One region of the Desulfotomaculum defluvii genome, then DNA from elsewhere that is predicted to be linked to it. Evidence: a T-box and tRNA genes for the amino acid it is inferred to sense, from the RefSeq annotation. Region 1 holds a T-box; the other regions hold tRNA genes.
The links. A T-box is a leader RNA that pairs with one kind of tRNA and senses whether it is charged. The one in region 1 lies ahead of thrS (threonine--tRNA ligase), so its partner is inferred to be a tRNA-Thr.
Positions count from the first base shown of each region.

Region 2: it encodes a tRNA-Thr, which carries the amino acid that the T-box ahead of thrS (threonine--tRNA ligase) is inferred to sense. The anticodon was not compared.
Region 3: it encodes a tRNA-Thr, which carries the amino acid that the T-box ahead of thrS (threonine--tRNA ligase) is inferred to sense. The anticodon was not compared.

Region 1 is NZ_BAAHYV010000007.1:1,149,675-1,158,426, reverse strand. Features, by position in the region: gene ACYQ03_RS12740 (alanine/glycine:cation symporter family protein) at 1-317, shown strand, start outside; gene ACYQ03_RS12735 (hypothetical protein) at 900-1,160, opposite strand; gene ACYQ03_RS12730 (hypothetical protein) at 1,329-2,186, shown strand; gene ytxC (putative sporulation protein YtxC) at 2,380-3,273, shown strand; gene ACYQ03_RS12720 (DUF445 domain-containing protein) at 3,483-4,085, shown strand; T-box leader at 4,122-4,336, shown strand; gene thrS (threonine--tRNA ligase) at 4,481-6,391, shown strand; ribosomal protein L20 leader region at 6,458-6,580, shown strand; gene infC (translation initiation factor IF-3) at 6,604-7,134, shown strand; gene rpmI (50S ribosomal protein L35) at 7,151-7,345, shown strand; gene rplT (50S ribosomal protein L20) at 7,381-7,737, shown strand; gene ACYQ03_RS12695 (TrmH family RNA methyltransferase) at 7,957-8,752, shown strand, end outside.
Region 2 is NZ_BAAHYV010000006.1:420,391-431,958, forward strand. Features, by position in the region: gene ACYQ03_RS04660 (DVU0298 family protein) at 1-518, shown strand, start outside; gene ACYQ03_RS04665 (efflux RND transporter periplasmic adaptor subunit) at 654-1,931, shown strand; gene ACYQ03_RS04670 (ABC transporter ATP-binding protein) at 1,915-2,631, shown strand; gene ACYQ03_RS04675 (ABC transporter permease) at 2,621-3,808, shown strand; gene ACYQ03_RS04680 (DMT family transporter) at 3,951-4,814, shown strand; gene ACYQ03_RS04685 (methylated-DNA--[protein]-cysteine S-methyltransferase) at 4,816-5,349, shown strand; gene ACYQ03_RS04690 (stalk domain-containing protein) at 5,503-6,342, shown strand; gene ACYQ03_RS04695 (hypothetical protein) at 6,385-6,549, opposite strand; tRNA gene ACYQ03_RS04700 (tRNA-Asp) at 6,790-6,866, opposite strand; tRNA gene ACYQ03_RS04705 (tRNA-Val) at 6,876-6,951, opposite strand; gene ACYQ03_RS04710 (hypothetical protein) at 7,008-7,394, opposite strand; tRNA gene ACYQ03_RS04715 (tRNA-Val) at 7,668-7,743, shown strand; tRNA gene ACYQ03_RS04720 (tRNA-Thr) at 7,751-7,826, shown strand; tRNA gene ACYQ03_RS04725 (tRNA-Thr) at 7,946-8,021, shown strand; gene ACYQ03_RS04730 (hypothetical protein) at 8,128-8,715, opposite strand; gene ACYQ03_RS04735 (hypothetical protein) at 9,008-9,301, opposite strand; gene ACYQ03_RS04740 (5' nucleotidase, NT5C type) at 9,435-9,989, shown strand; gene ACYQ03_RS04745 (S-layer homology domain-containing protein) at 10,165-11,568, shown strand, end outside.
Region 3 is NZ_BAAHYV010000001.1:241,791-253,358, reverse strand. Features, by position in the region: gene gltX (glutamate--tRNA ligase) at 66-1,514, shown strand; gene cysE (serine O-acetyltransferase) at 1,578-2,246, shown strand; gene cysS (cysteine--tRNA ligase) at 2,268-3,731, shown strand; gene ACYQ03_RS01250 (Mini-ribonuclease 3) at 3,713-4,147, shown strand; gene thyX (FAD-dependent thymidylate synthase) at 4,231-4,968, shown strand; gene ACYQ03_RS01240 (DNA repair protein) at 4,986-5,144, shown strand; gene rlmB (23S rRNA (guanosine(2251)-2'-O)-methyltransferase RlmB) at 5,179-5,910, shown strand; gene ACYQ03_RS01230 (NYN domain-containing protein) at 5,919-6,431, shown strand; gene sigH (RNA polymerase sporulation sigma factor SigH) at 6,631-7,275, shown strand; tRNA gene ACYQ03_RS01220 (tRNA-Thr) at 7,442-7,517, shown strand; tRNA gene ACYQ03_RS01215 (tRNA-Tyr) at 7,529-7,614, shown strand; tRNA gene ACYQ03_RS01210 (tRNA-Met) at 7,675-7,750, shown strand; tRNA gene ACYQ03_RS01205 (tRNA-Thr) at 7,755-7,830, shown strand; tRNA gene ACYQ03_RS01200 (tRNA-Met) at 7,840-7,916, shown strand; gene tuf (elongation factor Tu) at 8,237-9,439, shown strand; gene rpmG (50S ribosomal protein L33) at 9,954-10,103, shown strand; gene secE (preprotein translocase subunit SecE) at 10,210-10,563, shown strand; gene nusG (transcription termination/antitermination protein NusG) at 10,615-11,142, shown strand; gene rplK (50S ribosomal protein L11) at 11,172-11,568, shown strand, end outside.

The DNA of each region.
Region 1 (8,752 bases):
TTTTAACTGTTGGTTTGGTTCTATTTGCTTTTACTACTATATTGGGATGGAATTATTATGGGGAAAGATGCTGTGAGTATCTTTTTGGAGTCAAAAGTATTAAGGCCTATCGTTTAATTTTTATTGGTCTAGTAGCAGCCGGTGCCTTTCTGAAGTTGGAGGCTATTTGGCTGTTAGCGGATATCGTAAACGGCTTAATGGCTCTACCAAACCTAATTGCCTTGTTGGGTTTAACCGGTGTTATTGTCTCGGAAACCAAACTCTATTTGGATCATGTAAAGTCCCAAGAAACTAAAAATCGTTCGGAAGTAGTTTAGGATTCTTTGCTGTCAGCCCTCAGCCTTCAGCTTGTAGCGCATTTATAGAGGGTGTGGGCCATGAATAATGGTCCGGTAACATACGAATTAAAGGGTCTGATATTAATCAGACCCTTTAGAAATTTTGGAAATAAAATTAATATGTACACACGGTACAGACTATTTACAACCTCAGCCACCTTTACCGATCATTCTAAAGATTATGATTACTATGATGATAAGTGCTAGATAGGATGCAATGGAGCTTATATCCATGGGAAAGCCTCCTTTCTTACTAATTATAAATATTCGTCTAAAACAGGCTAATTCCTTTTCTTATATCTTAATTTACCTTTTCCTTTGTATGTTATATGATATAACAAAGGACATAGGGGGGATAAATATTGGACGTCAGATTCATGATAGGAGTAGGTTTCCTACTGGTGGCCGCCTTTATTTATTTTACACAGGTTGTCTAGTGCGACAGCGGGGACGGTTCTCGCTGTCGCATTCTGATTCTGTACTTAGATGCTGAAAAATGCGACAGCGAGAACCGTCCCCGCTGTCGCATAAAAAAACCGCCGGAAGGGCGGTTTTTTTATGCTATTTTTTATCCTTTGCTGCGTTAAGTTCAAGCCCAAGGATCTCTTTAATGTCCATCACTACCGGGGCTACTTGTTCTGATAAAGTCTCCAGTTTCACCAGCAATTCCTGAATCTTGGCCACTTTAGCTTCTGCTGTTTGAATGGTGGCTTTAGCGTTCCATCGTATAAAAAAGGAGCCTTGCATCATTTTTATCTGTTGCCTAAGTGATATAATTTCAGCTTCACATAGTTTTTTTAGCTCTTCTGTTTCTCGAAACATATAAAGAAACACCTGCCTTTTTTCCCATAATATTGAATACTGCTGTAAAAGGTGATGTTTCTGGTTAAGAAAATTTTAAAAGCAGTAGATATAAAGTTGCTAAAATAAAAATCTTTAGAGGTCTTGCTTAATATACTTTTAAAAAGCCAAAAAAAAGGGGTGGACTTTTTGGCTAAAAAAAGAAAGCATCATAGTAAAAGATATAAAGTAAATGCCAGTGTTACTAAAAAAAAGGAATTTATTTTACTACAAAGCTCTTCGGATAGGGTTGTGATTCCTACCTACATTAGAATAAAAAGAATGAAAATAAGGGGGGGATTTCAAACCTTTGTCAACTCAAGTTGTGTACATCAGCATGTTTCTCTACCCTTTATAGCTGATCAACCTAATTCCCAATCGGTAGAGATCAATATTTCTCCTGATATCATTCTAGACACTGCTAAAGGACGAGGCAGGAGGAAAACCTTGGGCCAGTTTGTTGCTGATGATTGCATCACTAATTCTCTAACTAATGTAGTAACTAATTTTTGTAAGCAGCCGGCCTTCGAAAATCCTTATCCAACCATAAATGGGTTAACGCCTGACGTTATTGGGCAAAAATCCCTAGTTCGCAGAAGGAAAAAGCCCAATATATCCTTTGTGCCTGAGGGTTGTCATACTGATATCATTTCCCTGCCAGCTTATCATAGTGTTAGTATTACCAACGAAATACCAAGGAAAGTATATACCTATATTGATCGGCCAAATTCCCCGGATATTTTAGGGCCAACATATAAAAAGAGAAAGCGTAGAGAATCAGATATAACTTCCTTTGTGCCTAAAAGTTGTACGGTTGATCTAGAACAAATCTCTTCATCAACAAAAGAGGTAGAATATTATGACATTTATAGCAAGGAGAGTGAGAGAAGTAATAGTGATACAGTTGTTAAAGTAACCCAGGAAACTAAGATATTTAAAAAGAGTTGGCTGCTTCTTGTAGTGTTTTTAATGTTGTTACTCTTATCTAGCTTGTTATGTTTAAAATAAATTTTTAGAAAGAAATTATCTTCAATAACTCCAGAGTTAGGATTGATCCATAATTTTTACATAGGATAGCAACATAGATTTTTGCCTATAATGCTAGTAGATAAAGATAAATTTAAAATTTCGCCAAAATTGAACCAGTATACAAAAAAATGCCTCTCATATACTAATAGTAAAGGAAGGGGTGATCGTGGAGATGAATCAATGCCTTTCCATTGGAGCCACCCAGCATATTGATTTGTTGAGAGATAAACTCGGTAAAGAGTTTAAATTAAACGGAGATAATAATCTAATAGTAAAGCTTACGGAAAAACCAGCTGGTAATATCACTTTTTTATCCTGTGATTTCAATGGAACTATATGCTGTGGCGGGCCTCTGGAAGATCAGATATTGTTCAGGCATTTTGTTGCAGATATCATTTCAGACCTAATTTTAAACCACTGGGAAAAGGCAATTATCTTGGATATTATCAGAGAAAGTTATTTTTTCTTTAATGAAGATGAGAAAAAAACAATTTTCCAATATTCTCAAGACTATTCCAATGGATTAAAGGTATTTCCTGGACGGATGGAACGTTTAGATAGAAAGAATTTTATAATTAAAAGGCTGGTAGAATATTTAGAGCAAAATAATAGCCTTGTCATAGATGGTTTTGTAAGATTTCGTTTGAAGGATTATATAAATGAGATAAAAGAAACCGTTGACCAGGCCGTAGATGATTATCTTATGGAAAGAGAATACAGAGAGTTTATCCAACTTCTTAAATATTTTGTGGAAATTCAAGATCCTAAAATTGACCTTGTTAATGTTTTACTTAACAAAAAAGGTACCTACCAACTCCTGGATCAAAAACATGAACCTATTAATAGTGAGTTTTTAGAAGGGTTTATTCTAGATGTTATGGATAATGAAATTAACTACGAAGACCTGTTAATCAGTGCTCTTATTACCATAGCTCCTAATAAAATAGTATTTCATTACGGAAGTCAAATAAAACCGCAAACCACTATTGATACGATCAAGCATGTTTTTGAAGGAAAAGTACAAGAATGTACTGGCTGTATATTATGCCAAAAACAACAGCAATAAACAACCGCCCTTCACAAGGCGGTTGTTTTATTGCCGTTAGCCATTAGCCTTTAGTCATTAACCATTTACTATTAGCCAATCGGCAATTTTGTATACTAAAAGCTAAAAGCTAAAAACTAAAGACTAAAAGCTAACAGCTAATTCTATTGCACCTTTCCTTACATTTTGATATAGTAATGTCGTTAATTGACGAATGGAGGTTATGTAAGGTGCAGTGGTGGACGGTTGTTCTAGTTCCTGTTATTGGCGCCTTTATTGGTTGGGTTACTAACTTAATTGCTGTAAAGGCTATATTTAAACCATATGAACCTATTCATATTATCGGGTCTTTTTCAATTCAGGGAGTTGTACCTAAAAGAAGGCAGGAGTTGGCCAGAAGCATCGGTGAGGTTGTGGAGAAGGAACTCTTTAGGGTAGAAGATCTCCTAAACCAAATGAAGTCTCCGGAAGTTCTAGATAAGATTGTAGAAACCGCCAGTGGGTCTATCCGTAATATGGTTGTGGAAAGGATTCCTGTTTGGGTCCCTACAACAATTAGAACGGTTATTCTTGAAATGATGGGTGACATGCTGAATAAACAGATGCCCCAAGTAATTGAACAAATTCTTGACCAGGCTGGTGGTAAAGTAACAGAAAAGGTTAATATTGCCCAGCTGGTTGAAGAAAGATTGAATGCTTATGAAATAAGACATTTGGAAAACATAATTTTATCAGTAGCTTCCCGGGAATTAAAACACATTGAGATTATTGGTGGAGTACTGGGCTTTCTTATTGGATTAGTACAGGTTGCAGTATTTTACTTGTCTGCTTGACATTTGTTATCAGTAAACCTATAATTAACCCGTAAATAGTGTGCAATGATAAGGAAAAGTAAGGCAGTATGTTCGCGCAGAGAGGAAGACCTAGGCTGAAAGTACTTCCCGATACCGCTGTCTGAAAAACCACCTTGGAGCAGTTTGCTGAACCTAAGTAGGCAAACCGGTAGGAAACCGTTATCATCCTTTGAGGTGGGAGTCTATGACTCCAACCAGGGTGGAACCGCGGAGATAACCCCGTCCCTGAGAAATCAGTGACGGGGTTTTTTATATTGCCATGAGCCATAAGCTAAAGACCCCAAAATAAAAAATGCACAAAAAGCCCAAGACCCATGGCTCATGGCCCAAGGCAAAGTTTATTTTCATAAGAATTACCGAAAGGAGAAAATACAATGATAAAGGTAACACTAAAAGACGGCTCTATCAGAGAATATCCCGCAGGAACTACTGTATTGGATGTTGCTAAAAGTATCAGTCAGGGTTTAGCCAGGGAGGTCTTAGCCGGCAAAATTAACGGTAAAATCGTGGATCTTGAGTATCCCATAAATGAAGATGCCACTTTAGAATTATTCACCTTTAATGACGAAGAGGGAAAAAAGGTCTACAGGCATAGTACAGCCCACGTTTTAGCCCAGGCTGTTAAAAGATTATTTCCAGGTGCCAAACTAGCAATTGGTCCCGCCATTCAAGATGGTTATTATTATGACTTTGATGTAGAACAACCATTTACGCCAGCTCAAATTGAACAAATTGAAAAAGAAATGGATCGCATTATTAAGGAAGATATTCCTTTTAAAAGGGTTGAACTTTCCCGGGAAGAGGCCTTGGAACACTTTAAAAAGCAGGGCGAAATTTACAAGGTAGAACTAATTACAGATCTTCCTGAGGATGCTGTTATCTCTTGCTACCACCAGGGGGATTTTAATGATCTGTGTGCTGGTCCTCACGTACCTTCCACCGGGAAATTAAAAAGCATTAAATTAATGAGCATTGCCGGAGCTTATTGGCGAGGCAGTGAGAAAAACAAAATGCTGCAGCGTATATATGGTACCTCTTTCCCCAAAAAAGCCTTATTGGATGAGCACCTGTTTCGTATTGAGGAAGCTAAGCGTCGTGACCATAGAAAACTAGGTCACGAGCTAGATCTCTTTAGTATTCAGGAAGAGGGACCAGGTTTCCCCTTTTTCCATCCCAAGGGCATGGTATTACGCAATGAATTGGAAAACTTCTGGCGTGGGGAACATAAAAAGCGTGGCTATCAGGAAATACGCACACCTATTATCTTAAATCGTGGCCTATGGGAACAATCCGGACACTGGGATCATTACAAAGAAAATATGTATTTTACTAAGATAGATGAAGGAGATTATGCAGTAAAGCCCATGAACTGCCCAGGCAGTATTCTGGTTTACAGAACTAAAATGCACAGTTACCGTGATCTTCCCCTGCGCTGGGGTGAACTGGGTTTGGTTCACCGCCACGAGTTGTCAGGTGCTTTACATGGCCTGATGCGGGTGCGCTGCTTTACCCAGGATGATGCACATATCTTCATGTTACCCAGCCAGATTAAGGACGAGATTATCGGGGTAATTGACCTGTTTGATTATTTCTATAATACCTTTGGTTTAAGCTATCATGTGGAACTGTCTACCCGTCCGGAAAAATCAATGGGCTCCGATGAGATGTGGGAAACTGCAACAAATTCTCTGCGGGATGCCCTGGAAGCTAAAAAAATGGATTATACAGTGAATGAGGGCGATGGGGCATTTTATGGTCCGAAGATTGACTTTCATTTAACCGATAGTTTAGGAAGAACCTGGCAGTGTGGTACCATTCAGCTTGATTTCCAAATGCCGGAAAAATTTGAACTTACCTATGTTGGTGAAGATGGTCAAAAGCACCGTCCGGTTATGATTCATAGGGTTGTGTTCGGTAGCATTGAACGGTTTATTGGTATTCTCACAGAGCATTTCGCAGGAGCTTTCCCGGTTTGGTTGGCGCCGGTACAGGTTAAAGTGTTACCTATCACAGATAAGCATCATGAATATGCCAAAGAATTAGTAAAACGACTGAATGATCTGGATGTTCGGGTGGAGCTGGATGCCAGAAATGAAAAGATCAATTATAAGATTCGGGAAGCTCAAACCCAAAAAGTCCCCTATATGTTGGTGATAGGTGATCGGGAAATGGAGCAGGGAACTGTTGCTGTACGTCAACGGGGCAAGGGAGATATTGGCGCCATTGCTGTGGAAGAGTTCATTAAAAAGATTGAAGAGGACATTAAAAGTAAGGCAATTTTCTAAGTCTAAAGGGAAAGCCTTGACTCCATAGGTAGTCTATGGTACAATGTCATCTGTTGAACTTAATATAATTGCAAGTAGAAGCATCCCGCTTCTCACCTTACGACTATAGTTAGTAGGGTTATCTAACACAAATTATATTTATAGTTGTGTCTATAAGCGGGTGTTTGTCACCCGCTTTTTATTTTTGTTTTGACTTTAAATTTTGGAGGTGAATATATATTTCAAAACAAGAGCAACGCATTAATGAGGAAATTAGAGCACGTGAAGTACGGGTAGTAGATGCTGAAAACAACCAGCTGGGCATTATGCCTCTTAAAGAAGCTCTGCGTTTAGCAGAGGAAAAACAGCTGGATCTTGTGGAGGTTGCTGCCCAAGCAAAACCGCCGGTTTGCCGTATTATGGATTTTGGTAAATTTAAATATGAGCAAAGCAAGCGAGAGAAGGAAGCCAAGAAAAAACAGCGGATTATTCAGATTAAAGAGGTTAAACTTCGCCCTCGCATTGAGGATCATGACTATTCTGTAAAATCCAAGAATGCTGAACGCTTCCTAAAAGATGGGGATAAGGTCAAGGTTACTATCATGTTCCGTGGCAGAGAAATTGTTCATACAGAGCTGGGAAGATCCCTCCTGGAACGTTTGGCCCAAGACCTGAAAGATATTTGCATTGTGGAAAGACACGCTAAGCTTGAAGGTAAAAACATGATTATGATCTTAGCACCAAAAAATGATAAGCAAGATTAGAAAGGAGTTGCCCTAGATGCCTAAAATTAAAACCCACCGTGGGGCTGCTAAGAGATTTAAGAAAACTGCCACTGGTAAAATTCGTGGCTGGCACGCTTTTCACAGCCACATTCTTGGTAAAAAGTCTCCTAAACGTAAGCGTAACTTACGCCAATCTACCATTGTTCATGAGTCTGATGTAATTCGTCTTAAAAGACTACTGCCCTATTAAAAGTTGATTTTTTTAAGTAAAAGGAGGTAATCATCATGCCACGGGCTAAAAGCAGTGTGGTTTCTCGTAATAGACATAGAAAGGTTTTAAAACTGGCCAAAGGTTATAGAGCTTCCCGTAGCAAGCTGTTTCGGGTAGCCAACCAGGCTGTTATGAAAGCTTTATTTTATGCTTATAGAGACCGTCGTCAGAAAAAACGTGATTTCCGTAAACTATGGATTGCTCGTATCAACGCAGCAACCCGTATGAATGGTCTGTCCTATAGCCGCTTCATTAACGGTCTGAAAAAAGCTGGTGTAGAAGTAAACCGTAAAATGCTGGCTGATCTGGCAGTAAACGATGCCAAGGCATTTGGCCAACTTGTTGAGCTTGCTAAGTCCAAGCTTGCCTAAAAACCCATTAGTGATGAACTAAAGCATGGTCTTGGACCATGCTTTTGCTATATAAAAGCCCTCAGCCCTAGGAGAGAGCATTGGATTTTGTTCATTAGGAAAGATAATCTGACGAATTGGTAGGTGCAATATCCCTTGCACAGCCAATTGCATGGGAAGGATATACTAGTGGTTATAAAGGAAATGTTAAATTTTAAAAAATGAGATGGTGGAGATCCAATGATTACATCAACCCAAAATGCACACGTGAAATATATAAAACGACTAGCACAACGAAATTTTCGCCAAAGGGAAAGAAAGTTTATAGTTGAAGGTATTCGCTTTGTTGAAGAGGCTTTGGCTAGCAATTGGACTGCAGATTACTTACTGTATACAGCGCAGGGAACCCAACTAGAACGGGGTATGATGCTGTTAGAACAGGCCAGAGGTAAAGGGATAGAAACCCTTGAAGTGTCTGAGAGTATCATGAGGGAATTGACCGATACAGAGACTCCCCAGGGAGTGCTGGCGGTGCTTTGGCAACCGGATTATACTCTGGGGGATGTGGTAAAACCTGGACAACACCCTTTGGTAGTTATTGTAGATGGTGTACAGGACCCAGGCAACCTTGGTACCATTATTCGTTCCTCTGACGCTGCGGCAGCCAGTGGTGTTATTTTACTTAAAGGTACAGTAGATCTATACAATCCCAAAACCTTGCGCTCAACAATGGGTTCCTTGTTCCACTTGCCGGTGATGCAGGCTGAGGATGTAGAGGGTGTATTAAATTACCTAATTTCCTTAGGGATTACCCTGCTGATAGGAGATCCCGCGGATGGTATCCCTGTCTTTGGGGCAAATCTTCAAGAACCGGTGGGAATAGTGGTGGGCAATGAAGGGGCTGGGCCTAGAAAGGAAATCTTCTGCCATAAACATCAAAAGATCACCATACTAATGCCCGGCAATGCAGAATCCTTAAATGTTGCTATAGCAACTTCTATTATCCTTTATGAAGCAACTAGGCAGAGGCATAAAA
Region 2 (11,568 bases), on a different contig from region 1:
GGCGGGCTATTGAAGGTTTAGGTTGTATTACCGAAGCCATGCAGCAAGAAAATCCAGAGGCTGTGCGGGAGGTTATTAGAAGGTTGCTATGGTCCATGAATGATGAGTCTGGGACCACCAGTTGGAGTGCTCCAGAAGCCATAGGGGAAATTGTATATAGAAAACCAGAAGAACTTCAAGAATTTATCCCCATTGTGGTAAATGCTTCTGAGGAGGAAATATTTCATCGGGGGATTGCCTGGACACTTGGCAGAGTTGGTTCCAAGCGACCAGAATTGGTACAGGAATTTATACCGCTACTTAGGCAATTTCTCTCACATCCAAAACCAGAAGTAAGGGGGCATGCCGCACGATCCTTGGGTCAAATTGGGTGTTCTGCTAGGGAGACACTGCCAGGTTTGCAGGCTTTGCTGCAGGATTACCAGGAAATTGAGGTTTACGAAGTAAGTGATATGGTTTATGTCCAAGTAAAGGATCTGGCCGAGAGGGCAATGCAGAGAATCCTCTACAATAATTGAATATAGAGATTTAACCCGGCCATGAAAACCGGGTAATTTTTTTGCGGTATATAGAAAATTATGCGAAATAATTAGTTAGTTTAGTACGTCATAGCTAATAAAGAAAAATATTTGGAGGGAAGTTTATTGGAAGTTGTGCAGGATGAGATAAGTAGGTCTAAAAAAATACAATTACTTATTAGATCGGGCCCCCGTTGGGTCAAGGTGCTTTTAGTTGTTATTTTACTTTCTGCTATTGGCCTGTTGGTACTGAATAGCCTTAGTAATAAGGATATTGTGGTACAAACAGTTAAGGTAGAAATGAAAAGTATTGAACAGAGTGTAATGGCGACGGGGAAAGTGCAGGCCGCTGAAAAACAGGAGTTTTTTACACCGGTGGACAGTACGTTAATGGAGCTTTCTGTTAAGGTTGGTGACAAGGTTAAAAAGGGGGATGTTTTAGGGCGCCTTGATACGCAAGAATTGGGACGACTATACCAACAGTCATTAGCTAGGCTAGCGGGTTTGGAAGCACAACTGGCCACTGCCAAGGCCAATAATGATCAATTAAACTTGGCCTATAGTAAAGTAGCCTATGAAAAAGCCCAAAGTGACCTAAATAGAATTACGCAATTACATAATCAAGGAGCTGTGCCAGTAACGGAATTAGAACAGGCTAGGGTATCCTTTGCCAGGGCGGAGGCTGATTACCAAGAAAACTCTCTGCGGGTACAACAGGGTGCCACGGCAAAGGAGATTGCTTCCCTGGAAGCTCAGGTGGCATTAGGACAACAGGAAGTAGCCCAGGCCAAAGAACGATTGGATTTAGCTAACTTTATTGTGCAGGAGGACGGGGTAGTACTTTTTGTGGGAAAAGAAAAGGGAAACCGTGTCCTAGAGGGCACGCTGTTGTTGGAAGTTGGTAGTACTAGCCAACTAGAAGTTAGTACTAATGTCAATGAAATTGATGCCGGAACCCTCAAGGTGGGACAACCTGTAACTATCTCCTGTACTTCCCTGCCAGGCAAGGAATTTACCGGTGAAGTCACGCGGGTGGCCGGGGTGGCCATACAGGAGAATAATAGTGTCAGTAGCGGCAATACAGTTGTGCCTGTAACAATTCAAGTGAAGGGAGATACAACTGGCCTTAAACCAGGATTTACTGTGGATGTTAGTATTGTGACAATGGAAGCAAAAAAACTGCTTGCTTTGCCCTATGAAGCCTTGGTCAGTCAAAATGGTGAAAAGTATGTCTTTGTGGTAAAGGATGGGGTCGTTAAAAAACAAAGGGTTAAAACCAAAACTGGCAATGAGTTGTACGACATTGTTGTCAGTGGGCTAAAGGAAGAGGAAGAAATAGTTCTAAGCCCTCCTCCCTCCCTTAGGGAAGGCCAAAGGGTTTCTATAGGAGCAAAAAATGATAAAGGTAAATAATTTAAGAAAAGTGTACACTACTGGTTCTGTTGATGTGGAAGCTCTTAAAGGTGTGAGCTTATCTATCCAGAAGGGTGAATTTGTGGCAGTGATGGGACCATCGGGATCGGGCAAATCAACCTTTATGAACCTGTTGGGTTTATTGGATAGTCCTACTGAGGGAACCTACTGGTTGGAGGAACGTCAGGTATCATCCCTAGACAGAAATGAATTGGCCATACTCCGTAATCAAAAGTTAGGTTTTGTGTTCCAGGCCTTTAATTTAATACCATCCCTTACCGCCCTTAAGAATGTTGAGTTACCGATGCTCTATGCGGGTATTAAGCCGGATGAACGACGTCAGAGGGCCATACTCGCCCTGGAAAGGGTTGGCTTAGCCGAGCGTTTACAGCACCGCCCCAGTGAACTATCTGGTGGTCAAAACCAACGGGTAGCCATTGCCAGGGCCATAGTGAATCGTCCATCGGTAATTATGGCCGATGAACCCACTGGGGCCCTAGATACCAAAACTGGTGAGGAAATCATGGGGATTTTTGAGGAACTTCATCGGGAAGGAACAACCATTGTATTAGTTACCCATGAGCCGGACATAGCAAGACATGCAAAACGGATACTACGATTTAAAGATGGACTATTAATAGGTGATGAAGAGGTAACAAACCCTATTTCCTCTGCAAAAGAGGTGGATCATGAACCTTAAGGAATTTATTTTAATCGGACTGGAGGGCCTTCGCAATAACAAACTACGGTCATTTCTAACCACCCTAGGGATTGTGGTTGGTATTGCTGCAGTGATATCTGTAATCGCCATAGGTGAGGCTGGTAAAGCGGTGATTATGAATGAGATGGAAAGCTTTGGTACCAACTTGTTTCAGGTATACCCAAACTATAGAGAAGGGGAGCCTGTGAGAACAGTTGAATATACCAGGCAAGATGTAGCGGTCATTAAGAAGTTAGCACCGGAAGTTAAGTACTTGGCACCTGTAAAGTACGATCGGAGTGAGGTCAGGAGTAAAACAGGAAAAAAGACTACCCGTATTATTGGTACTACAGCAGATTATAAGCAGATTCGGAACCTAGAGATTTTATACGGCAGATTCTTTAGTGAAGAGGACGATGCCGTAGGTAAAAGAGTTGTGGTTTTGGATGAAATGTTGGCTAATGAAATCTTTGCTATGGAAAACCCTGTGGGAGAGCGGGTGATGATGCAAGGAAGTGCCTCAGTGGTTATTGGGGTCATAAAAAAAGCAGAGTCAACCATCCCTGGCATGAACCCGGATAACTATGCCTATGTACCCATATCTGCTACACCCGGAGGCTCACGCTGGGAGTATGCTAGCTCACTCATGGGTAGTGCTGCCAGTAGAGAAGAGGTCTACCAGGCAATGGATCGGGTCAAGCTGATACTTGAGCGGCGGCATAATGCACCGAACCATTATGAGGTATATAGTATGGAGCAAGAGATGCAAACCGTAGGTAAAGTTACAGGTATAATTGGTTTGGTGATCAGCTGTATTGCGGGGATCTCCCTACTGGTGGGAGGTATCGGAGTAATGAACATCATGTTGGTCTCAGTTACCGAAAGAACCAGGGAAATCGGCATACGCATGGCCTTAGGTGCCCAAAGGAAGGACATCTTATTACAATTTCTTATTGAAGCAATTGTACTCTGTGCTGTTGGTGGTCTGATTGGTATTCTGTTGGGCTACGGAGGTGCATTGGTTGTGGCCTTAGTCCTAAAGCTACCTCCGTTGGTTTCTGGATGGGTTGTTCTTTTTGCTTTCCTATTTTCGGCTTTGATTGGAGTGTTTTTTGGTCTTTATCCAGCCAACAAAGCATCCCAGTTAGATCCTATCCAAGCATTACGTAGGGAATAACATAACCTCAGGTGCAAACCTGGGGTTGTTTATTTATATGACCTGCAGGAATATGACTGATTTTGCAGAAAAGTCTATGTTATGTAAAGGAGGTGTAGCCGTGCATACAGACAAGCCTAAAGTAAATCCCTACTTGGTAATTATGCTTGGGGTTTTGGCAGCAGGCTTTTCCAGCATTTTTACAAAATTGGCCGAGGCCCCACCCTTAATCATTGCGGTATATCGCTTGGGATTTACCGTTCTAATTATTGCTGCACCCACTTATTTTTCAGGACGTAAAGAATTATGCCGAATTAACAAAAAAGATTTCGTTTTTGCCTGCTTATCAGGGGTGTTCTTGGCCCTACACTTTGCGGTTTGGATAAGTTCATTAAATTATACATCTGTAGCCAGCTCCACTGTGCTGGTCACGATGCAACCGCTTTTTGTTATTACTGGCGGCTATTTTTTATACAAGGAACGAGTAGGCCGACAGGGTTTAGTGGGAGCAGCACTGGCCCTGGGGGGGAGTATACTAATTGGCATCAATGATTTTCAAGTGGGAGGACAAGCCCTTTTAGGGGATGTTTTAGCCTTTGCAGGTGCCTTTTTTGTGGCAGTTTATGTACTCATTGGTAGACATTTGCGCTTTAGAATGGCACTTCTGCCCTACACATTTATCGTATACGGTGCTGCGACCCTTGTTCTTTTGTTGCTGAATGTTGTTTTTGGGTCATCCTTTTATCCATACCCTACCATGACCTGGGTTTGGTTTCTTTGTTTGGCCATTTTCCCAACGATTTTTGGTCATTCCCTGTTTAATTGGGCTCTCAAATATGTTAAGGCTGCTGTGGTCTCAGTTAGTATTTTGGGAGAACCAGTGGGTGCGACTATCTTAGCTTACTTTATTTTTCAAGAAGTTCCCACTGTTATGCAGTTAGCCGGAGGTTGTATTATTATTCTAGGCTTATATATTTTTATTACTTCTCAACTAAAGGCACAATTGCAACAAAACGGAGGCTCTTAGAATGCGAGTTCAACTAATTGAAGTTTCTCGGGGTATTGCCGCTGCGGCCTGGCAGAATGGCCAACTGGAAGCACTAACTCTACCCCATATCAACACAGATGAAGCCATTGTGACCCTAGGTGATTATCTAAAAATGGATTCGAGTCTTTTCAGGCTAATTGATGATTTGGATTCTTACCAACTGGAACTTGAAAGAGCAGTTAGCCAATATTTTGAAGGGAAACCTGTAACATTTAATATGCCCCTTAACTGGGATAGGTTAACACCCTTTCAAGGGAAGGTTTTAAAGGTTGTTAAAAATATACCTTATGGGACGACTATGAGTTATGGTGAGATTGGTCAAGTCTTAGGTTATCGGAGTGGTGCTAGGGCTGTGGGAGGGGCAGTGGGCGCCAACCCTTGGCTGCTGGTAGTACCCTGTCACAGGGTGTTGGCAGCAAACAAAGGGTTAGGTGGATTTAGTTCTGGCCTTGGATGGAAAGAAGTGCTTTTGCAAATTGAAAAGATCCAATATAAAACCAGCGACGGTAAATAGTCGCTGGTTTTTCATTTTATATATTCGTAGGGAAAGGTCCCAGTGCCGTTCCGCCTGAATACTAACGACACAAAATAACAATAAAAACGGTAATAAATGGTAATAAATGGGAATAAATATGGTAAGAGATCATATACTTAAGGGGTGGTTTTTTTGCTGAAGAAATGGCTTGTTCTTTGGGTGTTTTTAATTGCCATGCATTTACCGTTTAATTCTGCCTATGCTGAAACTCCCGTGGCTGTAGATGGCAGGCTAATTAATGGTTGTCAATCAATGCTAATGGAAGGGCAGATTATGTTACCACTACGTCCAATTTTTGAGGAAGCTGGGTATAGGTTAGAACCCAATATTCAAAATGGGGTTATTGTGGGATATAAAGGGAAGGGGTTTGTTCAGATCCATCTTGGACAACTGGAGATGATATTGGGCCAAAATAAAATCAAATTATCTACTATACCCCAGATAACTTTAGGTAAGACTTATTTAGGGGTTCAAGATATTTGTAGAATCTTAAATTTAGAAAAAAAAGAGGAACCAGGCTTACATCTAATTTCTCTTTTTCATAGTCAGGAAATGACTGAAGAGGGAGTTATTTCTCAACTGTTGGCCGCAGACAGACAGATGCTTCGGGTGGAATATTTTAATAACCAAGAATTTTTAGCTGAGCATCAAATTGCACCTTCTCCCAAAATAAAAAATAAAGAAGAATTAATAGATCATCTTAGTAGCTACTGGGATGAAACTTTTATAGACAGACTCTGGCAAGAAGGTTCTCAAAATGACCACTATATTGGCTTTTTCTCCGAAGGCTCCATACCCTTACTTTATAATAAAGAATTAAATGTAATTGCCTTATCTCCAGAGGAGGCCCGGATCCATGTGCTGATGCCTGCCTGGGATAAAGATAATCTTACAGAATTTGAAGAGATTATTTATACTTTGCAAAAAAATGAGTTGGGGAAATTAATCATAAAAGATATTCGATACCAATAAAAAGTAAAAAATAGTAAAGGCCCACAGTGGGCCTTTACTTTATTAGTTGCGCTTAGAACTTCCTTTTGATTGATTACATACGGAGAAAGCCTTTCCTACCTGACGCCCCATAGGTGCTCCCATGAAGGTTGCTAATCCTAAACCAAAGGCAATTGCTGTGGGAAAAACCCACCAAGCGTGACGCTGCTTTTCTGAAGCAATGATCATGGTTTATCCCTCCTGATGTTATTGTTCCATGAAAGGATTGGTTTCATCCAAAACAATAAATACTTATGCCAAAAAACAGCCGCCCCGGAGGCAGAGGGCGGCTCTTAGAGGAGGAGGCTGTTGGAATGAAAATTTAGTATTTATTATTTTTAATAATGTGCAGGAATTCTATAATTTAGAACAGGAAAAAATAGCGGAAATATACAAATAATACCAATGCTTAGCATTGGTATTATAAAGTGGCGGAGCTGACGGGAGTCGAACCCGCGTTCTCCTGCGTGACAGGCAGGCATGTTAGGCCACTACACCACAGCTCCATATATTATTGGTGGGCGATGACGGGATCGAACCGCCGACATCCTGCTTGTAAGGCAGGCGCTCTCCCAGCTGAGCTAATCGCCCGTGTTTAACTGACAATTGATATATTAACAAAATAATAACATTAAGTCAACATTGTTTTACATATTTTTATCGTTTTTTTCAAATTTGAAAAAAATAAAACCACAAATACAACCATAAGTTACCTTGTCCATGGTACCCTCTAAAACACTAAGAATTCTTACTGGACTATTAGGAATATAGATGTCTTGGTTACAATAAGGGCAATATTGGGTCTTGGTCTCAAGATGCCCTTGAATATAGGACAAACCTGAAGCTGAAGTACGGTGGACAGAAAATGTGTCTATATTAATTTTAGATACTCTATATTTATCAAGAATACAACGAATGTCATGCAACATTTGATCGCGATATTTCCCATGTTGATTCTTTAAAAAGCGTTGAATTGAAAATTTAATCCTATCAATATCCGTTTTGGTGGGATAATAGAGTATGTCTGTTGTCAACAAATGTACCTCCAAAAGCACTTTATAGTGAGTATAGACAGTTTTAGTAAACAAACATACTAGTGGGCCCTAGGCTGTGAGACATTAGCTAAAGATCCTTAAGCAAACATGTATAAAAGCCCAAGGCCACCCATACTCAATAGCCCACTGCCTTCTCCCAAGCTTAAAAGGTTGATCTTAAGGCTGGAGGCTGATTGGAAAAGTTGTTTTTTATGAAGAAACAATTTGTAGTTGACTTGCCTATTCATTTCTGTTAACATAAATCTTGTCGATGGGCGATTAGCTCAGCTGGGAGAGCGCCTGCCTTACAAGCAGGATGTCGGCGGTTCGATCCCGTCATCGCCCACCATCATCATGCTGCTATAGCTCAGTAGGTAGAGCGTATCCTTGGTAAGGATAAGGTCACCGGTTCAATCCCGGTTAGCAGCTCCAAGCCTAGGATCTTGCAATGCAAGGTCCTGTTTTGTTTTATACAATACCACTTGCATTCTAAGTGTGACTTTGATACTATAGCAATTGAATTAAGCTAAAAACATATTTTACATTAACATGCTGGGGTAGCTCAGTTGGTAGAGCAATTGATTCGTAATCAATAGGTCGAGGGTTCAAGTCCCTTCCTCAGCTCCACTGTGAAAAACGCTTTGGTAAGTATAAAACGCTATATTTTTTTTAAGATGTGTTTGGCTAAAGCAGGAGTAAAAAAACCGGACGGTATATACCGCCCGGTTTTAATCTATCTAGGGTTTTGTGCTATTTGTGAACCAGTGAAGGTAATGGGTCCAATAACATTAGCCTGACCGCCATCAATAATTTGAGCAGTTACGAAATAAGGTACTATAGAGTCATCGTGGCAATGATGATCATCTTCGCAGGGGTTTTTATGACCATTTTTATCTAGGGGTAAATCAACGTGGGTAAAGGTTGTAGTTTGGAGGTTCTCCTCCTCTGCATTGGCACTTTGACAACAGCTAAAAATCAGTTTGCGATGGTTATTATCCCCTCTAAAGATTTTGAATAATACATCAACTTTATTATTCTGTCGGAGATCATCATTGGCATTGGCAATAGCTTCCCAGCCAACTGTACAGGTTAAAAATACACGATCACACTCATCCTCGATTCTAAGTACGTCCTCATCTGTTAATGAAGCGATAATGGTAGGTTCAGCATTAAGTGGTATTGAGGTAGCTCCACAGGTGTTAGGACCCAGGGTAAAGGCTTCAAATTCAGTTAATAAACCTGGGCGCCTATTATTAAAAAGAGAGCTAGAAGATACAACTTCGTCAGTGGACTCTGTTAACTCCTTTGCGTCTTTAGTCATAAAACAGACCTCCCCTTGCGTTTTTATATTTTATATATAGTATGCAGGGGAAATGGTAGTGTGAGGGAATATTGTAATTAATTAACTAAAATGGCCATTAGCTAATAGCAATTAGTCATGAGTAGAAAGTAGAAAGTTGGATAGAAAATTAAATGATCTTTGGGTAAGACTCCCCCTGTCGTAATTGTGACAGGGGAGTCTTATCCAAAGATGGTAACATAAGGTGCCTAGCACCGTTAAAATGATAAGCTTTAGGATAGCAAAAGCAAAAAGCTACCAGCTAACTACTGACTTACACAAACCCTTCGTGTTTTTGAATAATGCCAATGGCCTTGTTTACAAGATCATCCTTAGTTTTTAGTGTAAAGAAGAAACCGTGGTTAAAGTCTACCTCACCTAATTGCTCACCAAAACCCTCTGGGTGAAGTGTAGAGGCAGAAAGAAAATCTTCACCTGGATGGCGGTCAAGCCTATCAACAAAGGGAAGTTCAAAGCCTGCTTCCTGAAGTGCTTCTGCTGCACTACGGGCAGCTACTCTGTCGTTAAAGAAAGCATAAAGAATTCGTTGGCCGGGGGATATGGTCATTTGGAACACCTCACATTGTTATTTATTGTTAGTATGACCTCAAATAGTTCTTTATAGACCTTTCTGTGGATTGACGAAAGGGAAAGTTTCTGGCTATACTTTTCTACAGAAATTAAAGAATTAGGGGGAAGTTATGAAAATTGGGATTGACCTGGACGGAACCATTGCTGACAATCTTGAATTGTTGGTTGAGGCGATGAATAGGTTTTGTGGCAAAAACTTACGGGGTGAAGAGATCTACCAATATAACCTATGTAAAGTTTACAATATTAGCGAAGCAGAATTTGTTAAGTTAATGAATGAAGAAGAACAGAAAATCATCTCTAAAAGCCCACTAATTCCTTATGCCAGGGAAAGCATCCAGGATCTGGTCAAGCAAGGTTGGGAGGTCCATATTATTACAGCTCGTAATCCGAGATACCAGAAAATTACTGAAAGCTGGCTGCAGGATCACAATATACCCTATAAACAACTACATTTATTAAATTCCCATGATAAATTGGCAGTTTGCCAGCAGCTTCGAGTGAAATTGATGATCGAAGATAATATTCACAACGCCTATCAGCTACATGAGGGTGGTGTCCAGGTTATATTGTTTGAGGCCCATCATAATAGATATTGGCCATGGCAGGGTTTGCGTTGTACCTCCTGGCAGGATGTTTACCAGACAATTAATAAAATGTTTTAACTGTGTGGCATTCTTTTACGGAGTGCCATTTATTTTCCATTTTTGGTACAGGAATTATGTTTTTTGTAACGAAATGTTAAGTAATAGAGTCTTTACTATAAAACATGTTGGTCCAGTCGGATACCTGTCCTACCCCCAATAGGCATCCGCCTGGCCCAACCAAGGAGGTATAATTTTGAAAGGGAAAAGGTACCTGTTAGTAATTGGGATCCTTATTTTTTCCATGTTAGTAGGTAATTCAGCTTGGGCAGTATCATCACACTTATATAAGGATACTACAGGTAAGTGGTGGGAGCAGTCTGTGGCAGAATGTAGTGCCGCCGATCTGGTAGGTGGTAGGGGTCAAGGCATATTTGACCCCAAAGCATCGGTATCCCAGATAGAGGCCATTGTTTTCTTAAACCGTGCCCTTGGGTATCGTACGGAGGCCGACGATTATAGTATGTCTGCCGGTGACTACAATTTTCCAGCAAATTTTCCTGAATGGGCTAAGAAAAATATTGCCTTTGCAGCTGATAAAAAATACATCTCAAAGTCCGGCATACCAAGTATGCAGCCAAAGAATGCTGCAACTCGGGCTGAGATAGCTGTGCTTTTTGCTAATGCCTTAAATTTAAGTGCAGATGGCTATAAGCTAACATTTAAAGACAAGGATCAGATTCATTCCAGTCTACAGTCCTTTGTGGCCGCAGCTGTGAAGCACGGAGTCATGTCTGGCCGTCCAGATAATACCTTTGATCCTAATGCCGCTGTAACAAGGGGTGAAATGGCGGCGATTATTTCCCGTTTGTTTGAAAATGGAAAAATCAATCCTAACCCTAGCAAGTATTATATTGCAAAAATTAGTAAAGTAGATACGGCTGGTCAGAAAATCACAGTTTTGAGAAACAGCCAATCTGTGACCCTTAATTTAGAAGAAGATACCTTGTTTTACTGGGATGGAAAACGAGTATCGTTAGACTCTCTAAAAGTAAATGAAAATATTAGAATAGCTTTAGGTTCCACCGGTAAGGTTCTGTATTTGGCAAATACTAAAGCTAGCACCAGTGGAAGTGTATCTGTAACCACTACATATAGTGGAACCATCAAGGGGTTAACCAGTGGTAGCCAATGGCTATTATCTTTCCAACCTGATACAGGGTCATTAACTTCTTACCCATTGGTTAGTTCAGTAAAGATAACACAAAATGGTACTACCAAGGATATGGCAGCTTTGGCTATTGGTACACGGGTCGAAATTACAGTGACCAATGGTAGTGTTACTGAAATTAAGATATTAAGTGCAGTTGTGGATAATGGTAAAAAGGGTTATGTAGTCAATATGTATTTGGATTACTTTACAGTGCGTTATGATGATGGTACCAAGGAAGAGATTAATAAAAGTAATGTAAGTACAACTTTTTACCAGTTATCTAGGGGTCAAAGAGTTTCTATTACCAAATTAGGAAACATTGTCTCTAGTATTGTACCCTTAAACGAAGCTAAAAAAATATTCGGTGATGTAATAAAAATCAATTCTTCAAGTATCACCATCGAAGATGGCGATGGCTATGAGCGTACCTTTGATTTAGCCAGCAGT
Region 3 (11,568 bases), on a different contig from region 1:
GTGATATAATATCCATCTAGAGATCAACTAATTTAAAATCATATAATTAAAAGGGGGAAGTCTCTTTGTCTGTTAGAGTAAGGTTTGCCCCGAGTCCAACGGGGCCTTTACATATTGGGGGTGCTAGATCTGCACTTTTCAACTGGCTTTATGCCCGTCATCACGGAGGTCAATTTTTGGTTCGGATTGAAGATACCGACCTGGAGAGGTCTTCCAGAGAGTCTGAGCAAAATATACTAAATGCCTTACGTTGGTTAGGTATCGATTGGGACGAAGGAATTGAAGTAGGGGGACCTAATGGGCCCTATCGTCAAACTGAACGTTTAGATGTTTACAGGAGACTTGCTAAAGAGCTTCTCGAAACAGGTCATGCTTATTACTGTTACTGCAGCGAAGAAGAATTGGCAGCCGAGAGGGAAGCCCTAATGGAGAAGGGCGAGCTGCCTCGCTATTTAGGAAGGTGCCGCAATTTATGCCCTGAAGATAGAGCGAAATTTGAGGCCGAAGGGCGGAAGCCGGTACTTAGGTTTAAAGTTCCAGAGGACAAAATAATAACCATTAATGATTATGTTCGGGGTCAAGTTGAATTCGAGAGTAACGGCATCGGGGACTTTATTATTATGAAGTCTGACAACATCCCTACCTACAACTTTGCTGTTGTTGTTGATGACCATGATATGAATATTACCCATGTGGTTAGGGCGGAGGAACACCTCTCCAATACCCCCAGACAAATCCTAATTTATGATGCTTTGGGTTGGCAAAAGCCGGATTTTGCACATATTTCCTTAATTCTTGGTAAAGACCGCAGTAAAATGAGTAAACGACATGGTGCCACTTCCATTGAACAGTACCAGAACTTAGGCTATCTGCCAGAAGCCTTGGTAAATTTCTTGGCCTTGTTGGGTTGGTCTCCTGGTGGCGAAGAAGAAATTTTTACCTTAGAACAAATTAAAGAACAATTTATCCTAGACCGGGTGGCTAAAAACCCCGCTGTCTTTGATATTGATAAACTTAACTGGTTAAACGGTCATTATATTCGCCAGGCTCCCGTTGATAGACTTACAAAGTTAGCTATTCCCTTCCTACGGGAAGCCGGCTATTTAGGGGAAAATCTTAGTCAAGAAGATATTATCTGGTTGGAAAAGGTTGTTGCCATTGCTAGAAACTACATTTCCTATATGCAGGAAATTACTCAACACGTAGATGTTTTCTTCTGTGATAGCATAGAGGTTTTAGAAGAAGATGCAAAACAGGTCAAAGCTTGGGAGCAAATGCCGGTGGTAATGAAAACTGCCCTTGAGTTATTTACTGCGGCTGAGGACCTAACTGAAGAATCCGTCAAGGCAATAATAAAAGCCGTTGGCAAGCAGAGTGGACTTAAGGGAAAATTTATCTTCCAGCCATTGCGCGTGGCGATCACAGGACGCACCCACGGCCCAGAACTCCATCAGATTATTCCTGTTATTGGCAAAGCCAAAACTCTAGCAAGGTTAGAAGCGGCTTTAAGGTAGAGGTAGAGAACTTGAAACATAAACAGAAGGATTTAGGCAAAAAGATTTTAAGGAGGATTTGCTTTGTTTGGCCGGATAAAGAAAGAAATCAATGCAGTATTTGAACGTGACCCTGCAGCCAAAAGTATTATTGAGGTAATACTTTGTTACCCCGGCCTGCATGCCATTTTACTCCATCGGGTTGCCCATGCATTATATAAGAAAAATTTTTTTGTTGTAGCAAGAGTTTTATCACAATTATCAAGATTTATTACAGGCATAGAAATTCACCCTGGGGCTAAGATTGGTGAAGGGCTTTTTATTGATCATGGTTCCGGTGTAGTCATAGGAGAAACTGCAGAAATAGGGGACAATGTTACCATTTATCAAGGAGTAACCCTGGGTGGAACAGGGAAAGAGAAAGGTAAACGTCACCCTACCATTGGTAATAATGTGGTTATTAGTTCTGGTGCCAGGGTATTAGGATCCTTCACCGTAGGAAACAATGTAAAAATCGGTGCAGGCTCTGTAGTACTAAAACCTGTACCCTCTAATTGTACGGTGGTGGGGGTACCTGGACGTATTGTGATTCTTGATGGTCAAAAGATTGATGATAATTATGTACCTGATTTGCGGCATGATCAATTACCAGACCCAATTGCCGATTTATTAGGTCAAATGCAATCGGATATTGAGCGATTAGAAAATAAATTTAAAAAACTAGAGCAAGAATGCTGTAAAGTAGAAAAATAATCGGAGGGAGCTAAGGATCGGATGCAAGTTTATAATACACTGACCCGGACCAAGGAAGAATTTGTCCCAAGGGAGAAGGGGCAAGTTAGCATGTATGTTTGTGGGCCGACCACCTATAACTTTATTCACCTTGGAAATGCTCGTCCGCTGGTATTCTTTGATACGGTTAGAAGATATTTTATTTATAAAGGCTTTAACGTTAATTATGTGCAAAATTTTACCGATGTAGATGATAAAATTATTAACCGTGCCCATGAAGAGAAAATGAATCCACTGGATTTAGCAGAGAAATATGTGAGAGAATTTTTTGTGGATGCCGATGCCTTAAATGTTTTGCGAGCAAATACACACCCAAAGGTATCAGAACACATCAATGAAATCATTGACCTAATTAAACGTATTGAAAAACAAGGCCATGCCTATAGTGTAGATGGGGATGTCTATTTTGCTGTTCGGAGCTTTGAAGGTTATGGTAAATTATCCGGCCGAAGCTTGGAGGATATGCAGGCAGGTGCTAGGGTAGAAGTGGACCTGCGAAAGAAAGATCCTATGGACTTTGCACTTTGGAAGGCTGCCAAACCAGGTGAACCCAGCTGGGATAGTCCCTGGGGACTGGGACGCCCAGGCTGGCATATTGAATGCTCAGCCATGGCGGAAAAATACCTGGGAAATGGCTTTGATATCCACGGCGGGGGCTTTGATTTAATTTTTCCCCACCATGAGAACGAAATTGCTCAATCTGAAGCAGCTTCCCAGCAGCCCTTTGCCAGGTATTGGATGCATAATGGGTTTATTACTGTGAATCAGGAAAAGATGTCTAAATCCTTGGGCAATTTCTTTTTGGTTAGAGAAATATTAGATAAGTTCCCTGCCGATGTGGTAAGATGGTATCTTCTTTCTACCCATTATCGCAGTCCTTTGGATTTTGACGATGAAAAGCTGGTCATGTCTGGCAAAGGTTTAGAACGTATTAAAACAGCCATACGTCTGCTTTATGAGGTTATGGATCTTCCAGTTGATGAAGCTACCAATTCAACAACGCCTATAGAAGATTTTGCAGAAAAAATTCAGGCACTTAAACTGGAATTTGAGAAAGCCATGGATGATGATTTTAATACTGCCTTAGCCATTTCAGTTCTCTTTGATTTAGCAAAGGAGGTTAACATCTACATAGGCAAACTCAATGGGAAAGTAACACCCGAAGCCAAAGGATTTTTAGATCAAGCACACAATTTAATCAAAGAATTTAATAGTGTATTGGGTATATTAAAAGAAGATAAATTGACAGGCAGACTTATTCTTGAAGTGAACAATAACGACAATGCCTTAACAGAAGGGTTGGTTCAGCTTATCATAAAAATAAGACAAGAAGCACGAACCAAAAAAGATTGGTCTACAGCTGATGCAATCCGAGATGGCTTGAAGGAGCTAGGGATAGTACTTGAAGATACTCCCCAGGGAGTTAGATGGAAAAAGCAGGGGTAAATTTGTTTAAAGAACTATGTTTAGAATGTCAAAAAATAAATCCGGTACAACTACCCAGTCTGGCCTTGGCTTATATTGGGGATAGCGTATATGAACTGGCTGTTCGTCAGTATTTGCTAAGTCAGGGGGCAGTGAAAGTCAATCAACTTCACAAAAAAGCTGTTCGCTATGTACGGGCAGGTTCCCAAGCTAAGGCACTATTCGCATTGGAGGGGAACTTAACCGAGGAGGAGATTGCAGTGGTCAGAAGGGGTAGAAATGCTAAGTCAGCTACTCTGCCTAAAAATGCCGATATTATGGAATATCGGCATGCCACTGCCCTAGAGGCTCTGATTGGTTACCTTTATCTGCAGGGTAATACTGATAGAATGCTTGAGGTTATTAACCTTGCCATAAACGCCATTGAACTAAATTAAATATAACAGTTATACTTTTTTTCTAACATTTTCATAAAGAATAAGTGCCGTACCAAAGAATTCACTTTTGGGAGAGAAGATAAGTGGGTAAAGTATCATTAAAAGTACGTTTGTTGGAGCATACCCCCAATCCAGAAAAGGTTGTGGCCATGGCGGCTAGATTGTGCTATTCTCCGTCTAATATTGATGGTCTAGTGGAGGATGTATCTGAGACAGACCAACGGTCTTTTATAAAAAAACTGATGGAAATGGGTCATTACAGCACCATCGAACACGTTAGCTTTACCTTTGGCATTGAGGGTGTTTCCCGGAGTCTTTTAGCCCAGATAACGAGGCATAGAATTGCAAGCTTCAGTGTGCAATCGCAACGGTATGTAGGTGAAACTAGATCGCTAAACAATCAAGGAACCTTCGATTTTGTTGTTCCAGAAACTATTTTGGCCTTAGGACCAGAGGCCGTAACAGAGTTTGAAGAGCAGATGACCCAAATTCAAACGTGGTATGATGGCTGGGTTCAAAAGTTGGGTGGTGGCCGAGGTGCCTATGAAGACGCTCGATTCGTGTTACCCAATGCTGCTGAGACAAAGATTTTTGTCACCATGAATGCTCGAGAACTGAGACACTTTTTTAATCTTCGCTGTTGCCAAAGGGCACAGTGGGAGATCCGGAAACTGGCAGAAGAAATGCTTAGCCTAGTTAAGGAAGTGGCACCGCTACTATTTGCAGATGCTGGTCCTGAATGCCTTGTCGGGCCATGTCCAGAAGGGAAACTAAGTTGTGGCAAGAGAACAGAAATCCGTAAAAGGTATGGGGTAGATTAATAGGGAGCGTGAATTTAATGAAGAGTCCTTTTATTATCCTTACCCTTTGGGGCGTTGCTATGATTTTAGGTGTTATTGGTGTAGTAACCCGTAAGAAAATACTACTTATATTAGGGATGGTTGCTGCATTAGGTGGACTAGCCGTGACCTTTTGGCTCAAGAGCATGATTGAATAAGAAGCTTATATCCAGAAACAGTGGAGGCGTTAGCATGAGTGAAATCATTGCCGGCAGGAACCCAGTAAGGGAGGCTCTACGTGCAGGGCGACCCATTAATAAAATAGTTATGACAAAGGGAGCCGGCAACGGTCCTCTGGCAGAGATTGTAAGATTAGCAAAAGAGAATAATGTTCCCATACAACTGGTGGATAGGGAACATCTGGACAAAATGAATTCAGGCGTGCCACACCAGGGAGTGGTTGCTTATACCGCGGCCAAGGAATATGTAGATTTAGATGAAATATTAGCAATGGCCAGAGCTAAGGGTGAAGATCCTTTTATCATTATGCTTGACGAAATAAATGACCCACATAATCTTGGAGCTATTATTAGAACTGCTGATGCGGCGGGGGCCCATGGGGTTATTATACCTCAGAGAAGATCCGTACCCTTGACAGCTACAGTGGCAAAGGCCTCTGCAGGTGCGGTAGAATATGTTCCAGTGGCTAGGGTTACTAATCTAGATCGAACAATCCGACAGTTAAAAGATGAAGGACTTTGGGTTGTTGGGGCAGATATGGATGGGTCGGAGACATATTGGGAAACAAAACTAACTGGGCCGCTGCTTTTAGTTATCGGGGGAGAGGGCAAAGGGCTGGGCAGGTTAATAAAGGAACGATGCGATATATTAGTTCGTTTGCCGATGGTTGGTCGTGTTGGATCACTAAACGCATCTGTGGCAGCCGCATTACTTATATATGAGGTGGTACGCCAGAGAGGGTAGATTAGTCCATGCGAGAATTTTCTCTGGTGGACGGATATAACGTTATTTACGCCTGGCCGGAATTTGAGAAGATGCTTGAAAATGGCTTAGATCATTGCCGAGACCAATTGATTAATTCACTTGCTAATTTTGCCGGATATGAGGGTAGTTCAGTTACAGTGGTTTTTGCCGCTCATTTGGTTAAGAGTGGAGTTGAGCACCACGAAATAGTCCATGGTATAGAGGTGTATTATACCATGGAAGGGGAAACTGCAGATTCATTAATCGAGAGAATCGTGGGTGACCTAGGTAAACAAGGAAATGTGTATGTAGTTACCTCTGATTGGGATGAGCAAAAAATTATTTTTGGCCGAGGTGCCTATAGAGTAACACCTAAGGAATTCAGAAGTCAGGTAAAAAAGGTAAATAAACAGAGGCAAGAGAAATTTAACAAAGTTAATCCTACCGAGGGGTATTTGGCAGACAAGCTCCCGGCAGATATTAGGTTAATGTTGGAAAAATGGCGTCGTAGAAAGAACTAAAGTCCGTGCCTATTGGATTTATTTTACCTTGACGATTCTTTTTAGGATAAGCTATAATTAGTCATGTAACTAAAGAAGGCTAACTAACTAATTATGAGGACTTGTAAATCAGACCCCAGGTTTTCGTTTTGCAGGGCTTTTCTGATTGCTTTTTTCTGTTTTGGTGCTTTCCTAAGATGAGAAGACGGGGGCGATAGTTTTGAATCATAATGCACAAAGAGAAACTTCCGGCGGATATCATATAATGGTAGATGAAGATGTCGTTGAGTTTGCGCGTGAAGGTGATGACGCGGCGCTGGAGTTCTTAATTAACAAATATAAAAACTTTGTGCGTGCAAAAGCTCGCTCATATTTCCTTATCGGTGCAGATAGGGAAGACATTATTCAGGAAGGCATGATCGGGCTTTATAAAGCAATCCGTGATTTTAGAATGGACAAGCTATCATCATTTCGTGCCTTTGCAGAATTATGTATTACTAGGCAGATTATTACCGCCATTAAGACTGCCACCAGACAAAAACATATCCCATTGAATTCTTATGTTTCTCTAAACAAACCTATTTACGATGAGGATTCAGATCGTACACTTCTTGATGTGATATCTGGATCTAAAATCACCGACCCTGAAGAACTAATTATCAGCAGGGAAGAATTCGACGACATTGAAGAGAAAATGGGAGAAATATTAAGTTCTCTTGAGTGGAAAGTACTCATGTCATATCTCGAGGGGAAGTCCTACCAAGAGATTGCTGAGGATTTAAATCGTCATGTTAAGTCTATCGATAACGCACTCCAAAGGGTTAAACGCAAACTCGAGAGGTATCTGGAGAAACGTGATCTTTAACTAGTTAACTGATCTATCTAATGTTGATAAAATTCTACACGATATCCAATATACCTTTATTTAATCCAAAAAAAATATAGTTAAAAACATCTAATATTTCCAACGATTACATCTCATAAAGTGTTGACATGTCCAAGTACATCTGTTATCATAATCAATGTTCGGTGCCGGCGTAGCTCAATTGGTAGAGCAGCTGACTTGTAATCAGCAGGTTGCGGGTTCGAGTCCCATCGTCGGCTCCAGTTAAAAATTTGGAGGGGTTCCCGAGCGGCCAAAGGGAGCAGACTGTAAATCTGCCGTCAGACGACTTCGAAGGTTCGAATCCTTCTCCCTCCACCATATACCTACTAATTGAGTCTTGTGTATGTGATTTAATTGTGGTAAACTGTTTAATGCTGACGCGGGATAGAGCAGTTGGTAGCTCGTCGGGCTCATAACCCGAAGGTCGGAGGTTCAAGTCCTCCTCCCGCAACCAACATGCTGCTATAGCTCAGTAGGTAGAGCGTATCCTTGGTAAGGATAAGGTCACCGGTTCAATCCCGGTTAGCAGCTCCAAAAGAATATGGCGGTGTAGCTCAGATGGTCAGAGCACACGGTTCATACCCGTGGTGTCACTGGTTCAAATCCAGTCACCGCTACCAAGAGAAGCCAGTCCTATGGACTGGCTTCTTTATTTTGATTTTGCGACAGCGGGGACGGTTCTCCCTGTCGCAAAATTATGCAACTCAAGCGCAAACTTAGCCAGCAATGCGACAGCGAGAACCGTCCCCGCTGTCGCATTGCTGGCTAAGTTTTTTCTAATAAGAAAAAGAAGGATTTTTGCGATTATTATCGAAAATAGCAAATGGCTTACATAGGGTTATATATATGAAAGGTATAAAAAGAGCATAATTTTGGAAATAACTTTAGAGATGGAAGAATCTCTGCTAAATCCCGAACAATGGAGGAGGAGAATTTAAGCATGGCTAAGGCAAAATATGAACGTACTAAACCCCACGTAAACATCGGAACCATTGGTCACGTTGACCATGGTAAAACCACTCTGACTGCTGCTATCACCGTGGTACTGTCTACTTCCGGTGGTGCTGCTGTAAAACGTTACGATGAAATTGATAACGCTCCTGAAGAACGTGAACGCGGTATTACTATTAACACTGCACACGTAGAATATGAAACTGCAAATCGTCACTACGCACACGTTGACTGCCCTGGTCACGCTGACTATGTTAAAAATATGATCACTGGTGCTGCTCAAATGGACGGAGCTATTTTGGTTGTATCCGCTGCTGACGGCCCAATGCCCCAAACCCGTGAGCACATTCTGCTCTCCCGTCAGGTTGGTGTTCCTTACATCGTAGTATTCTTGAACAAAGCCGACATGGTTGATGATGCTGAACTGCTCGAACTGGTAGATATGGAAGTTCGCGAACTGCTGAGCTCCTATGAATTCCCTGGCGATGACACCCCCATTGTAGCAGGTTCCGGTCTGAAAGCACTGGAATGTGGCTGTGGTAAGCGTGAATGCGAATGGTGTGGCAAGGTATGGGAGTTAATGGACAATGTAGATGCTTACATTCCTACTCCTGAGCGTGCTGTAGATAAGCCGTTCTTGATGCCCGTAGAAGACGTGTTCTCCATTACTGGTCGCGGTACCGTTGCTACCGGTCGTGTAGAGCGTGGTCAAGTAAAAGTACAAGACGAAGTTGAAATCGTAGGTCTGAACGAGAAACCTCGTAAGACTGTTGTAACTGGTGTAGAAATGTTCCGCAAGCTGCTGGACTTTGCTCAGGCTGGAGACAACATTGGTGCTCTGCTGCGTGGTGTAGATCGTAAGGAAATTGAGCGTGGTCAAGTATTAGCTAAACCCGGCAGCATTAACCCCCACACCAAATACAGTGCTGAAGTATACGTACTGACCAAAGAAGAAGGCGGCCGTCATACTCCTTTCTTCAACGGCTATCGTCCTCAGTTTTACTTCCGCACCACTGACGTTACCGGTATCGTACAACTGCCCGAAGGTGTAGAAATGGTAATGCCTGGTGACAACATTAAAGTAGATGTAGATCTGATTACACCCATCGCCATTGAAGAAGGTCTGCGCTTCGCTATCCGCGAGGGCGGTCGTACCGTAGGTGCTGGCGTTGTAACTGGTATTAGAAGTTAATACAAAAAGCTTTTAAAGGGGAGTGGGTTATCCTACTCCCCCGCTTTAGCCATTAGCTCTTAGCTATTGGCTGTTAGCTAAAAGATTTTTAAGTCATCTTGATGGCCTTAGACAACCCAGGTGCCTGGCTCTTACCGTAGCAAAGTACTTCAAACTAAAATGACCTTACAAGCGAGCAAGTGCCTGGACCGTCGAACGATTGGGCTATTTTAAAACTATGGAGCAACTGGGGAACGGGCGACCAGAGGGCGGCCCATCCAAGCCCATGGCCATTAAGTATGCTATACTAACAGCTATCAACTAAAAGCTAAAAGCTAAAGGCTAATGACAAAGTGGTATATAAATCCAGCAAGTGAGACAGAATACTAATGTGGCTTATTGCCACGGGATAACTATTGACATCCAACAACACTTATGTTAAATTTGTTAAGGTATATTACTAGACACGTATATTACTAGATAATACTAGACAATATCGGTCCAAGTCTTTTTTCGTTTTAGGGAGGTGGCAACAGTGCGAGTAGGCGTAACTCTGGCTTGCACCGAATGTAAACGGCGCAACTACACCACTGACAAGAATAAAAAGAACGATCCTAACCGGATTGAACTGAAGAAATATTGCAAGTGGTGTAACACACACACCGTACACAAAGAAACCAAGTAGTTAGAGCCAACTTTAGCCCCAAGAGTTGTATTACCGCATTACATAATGGGGTTTTATTCAAGGCGCTACTGGTGAAAACAAAAAACTAAGGATGTGGCGTTTTTCGATGGCTGTGCAAAAGAAGGATCATAAAAAGGCAAGCGCTGCCAAGGAAACAACGGCAACCAAAGAAGCCAGCGGGGCTGAGAATAAAAAGGATGCGGTCCCGAAGGATACTGCAAAGTCTGTGGCAAAAAAAGAGCCGTCTAAGGCACAAAAGCCTTCAGTTTCGGATCGGGCTGGCAGCGTAAGCAAATATTTGCGTGGGGTTCAGAATGAACTTAAAAAGGTACACTGGCCCACCCGTAAGGAAGTTATAACGTATACTGGTGTAGTACTTGCTTCTGTGGCTGTGGTTGCCGTGGTTATTTGGGTGCTGGATTCGCTTCTCAGCTTAGGCGTTTCGGCCATAATATCCTAAATGTCAAGCGAGGGGGTGGGGAACCCCAGAGGAAAGGGGTTCCTTCTGTTAATGAGTAAACAGTGGTATGTTGTGCATACTTACTCCGGGTATGAGAATAAGGTTAAGGCTAACTTGGAGAGGCGAATAGAATCAATGAATATGGAAGACAAGATCTTTCGTATTCTAGTACCCATGGAAGATGAAGTTGAAATTAAAAATGGCAAGAAAAAACTCTCGAAGAAAAAGGTATTCCCAGGCTATGTGCTGGTAGAAATGATTATGACCGATGACTCCTGGTATGTTGTTCGCAACACTCCTGGTGTTACTGGCTTTGTTGGCAGTGGTTCCAAACCCATTCCTTTAAATGAGGATGAAGCTAAGGCTATCATTAAACAGATGGGCATGGAGGAACCAAAGGCCAAGATAGATTTAAGCCTTGGCGAAAACGTCAAGGTAACCGATGGTCCCTTTGAGAATTTTGTTGGTGTGATAGAAGAGATTTACCCCGACAAGGGTAAAGTTAAAGTTATGGTATCCATGTTTGGACGTGAAACTCCCATCGAACTCGATTTTACACAGATTGAGAAATTAGAATAAGAAATAGGTTGTAAGGAGGTGGACTGGAAATGGCTAAAAAGGTAGCTGCCATTATTAAATTGCAAATTCCGGCCGGTAAAGCTACCCCAGCACCCCCGGTAGGACCTGCTTTAGGTCAACATGGGGTTAATATTATGGGGTTTGTTAAACAATATAACGAAGTAACTGCTGCTCAGGCAGGCTTGATTATCCCGGTTGAAATTACTGTATATGAAGACCGGTCCTTTACCTTTATTACTAAAACTCCTCCTGCGGCAGTATTGCTGAAGAAGGCTTTAGGTATTGAGACCGCTTCTGGTGAACCTAACAAAAAGAAAGTGGGCAAGCTTGACCGTTCTAAGGTTAGAGAAATTGCCGAATTAAAGATGCCTGATCTAAACGCTGCCAGTGTAGAAGCTGCTATGCGTATGGTAGAAGGAACTGCCC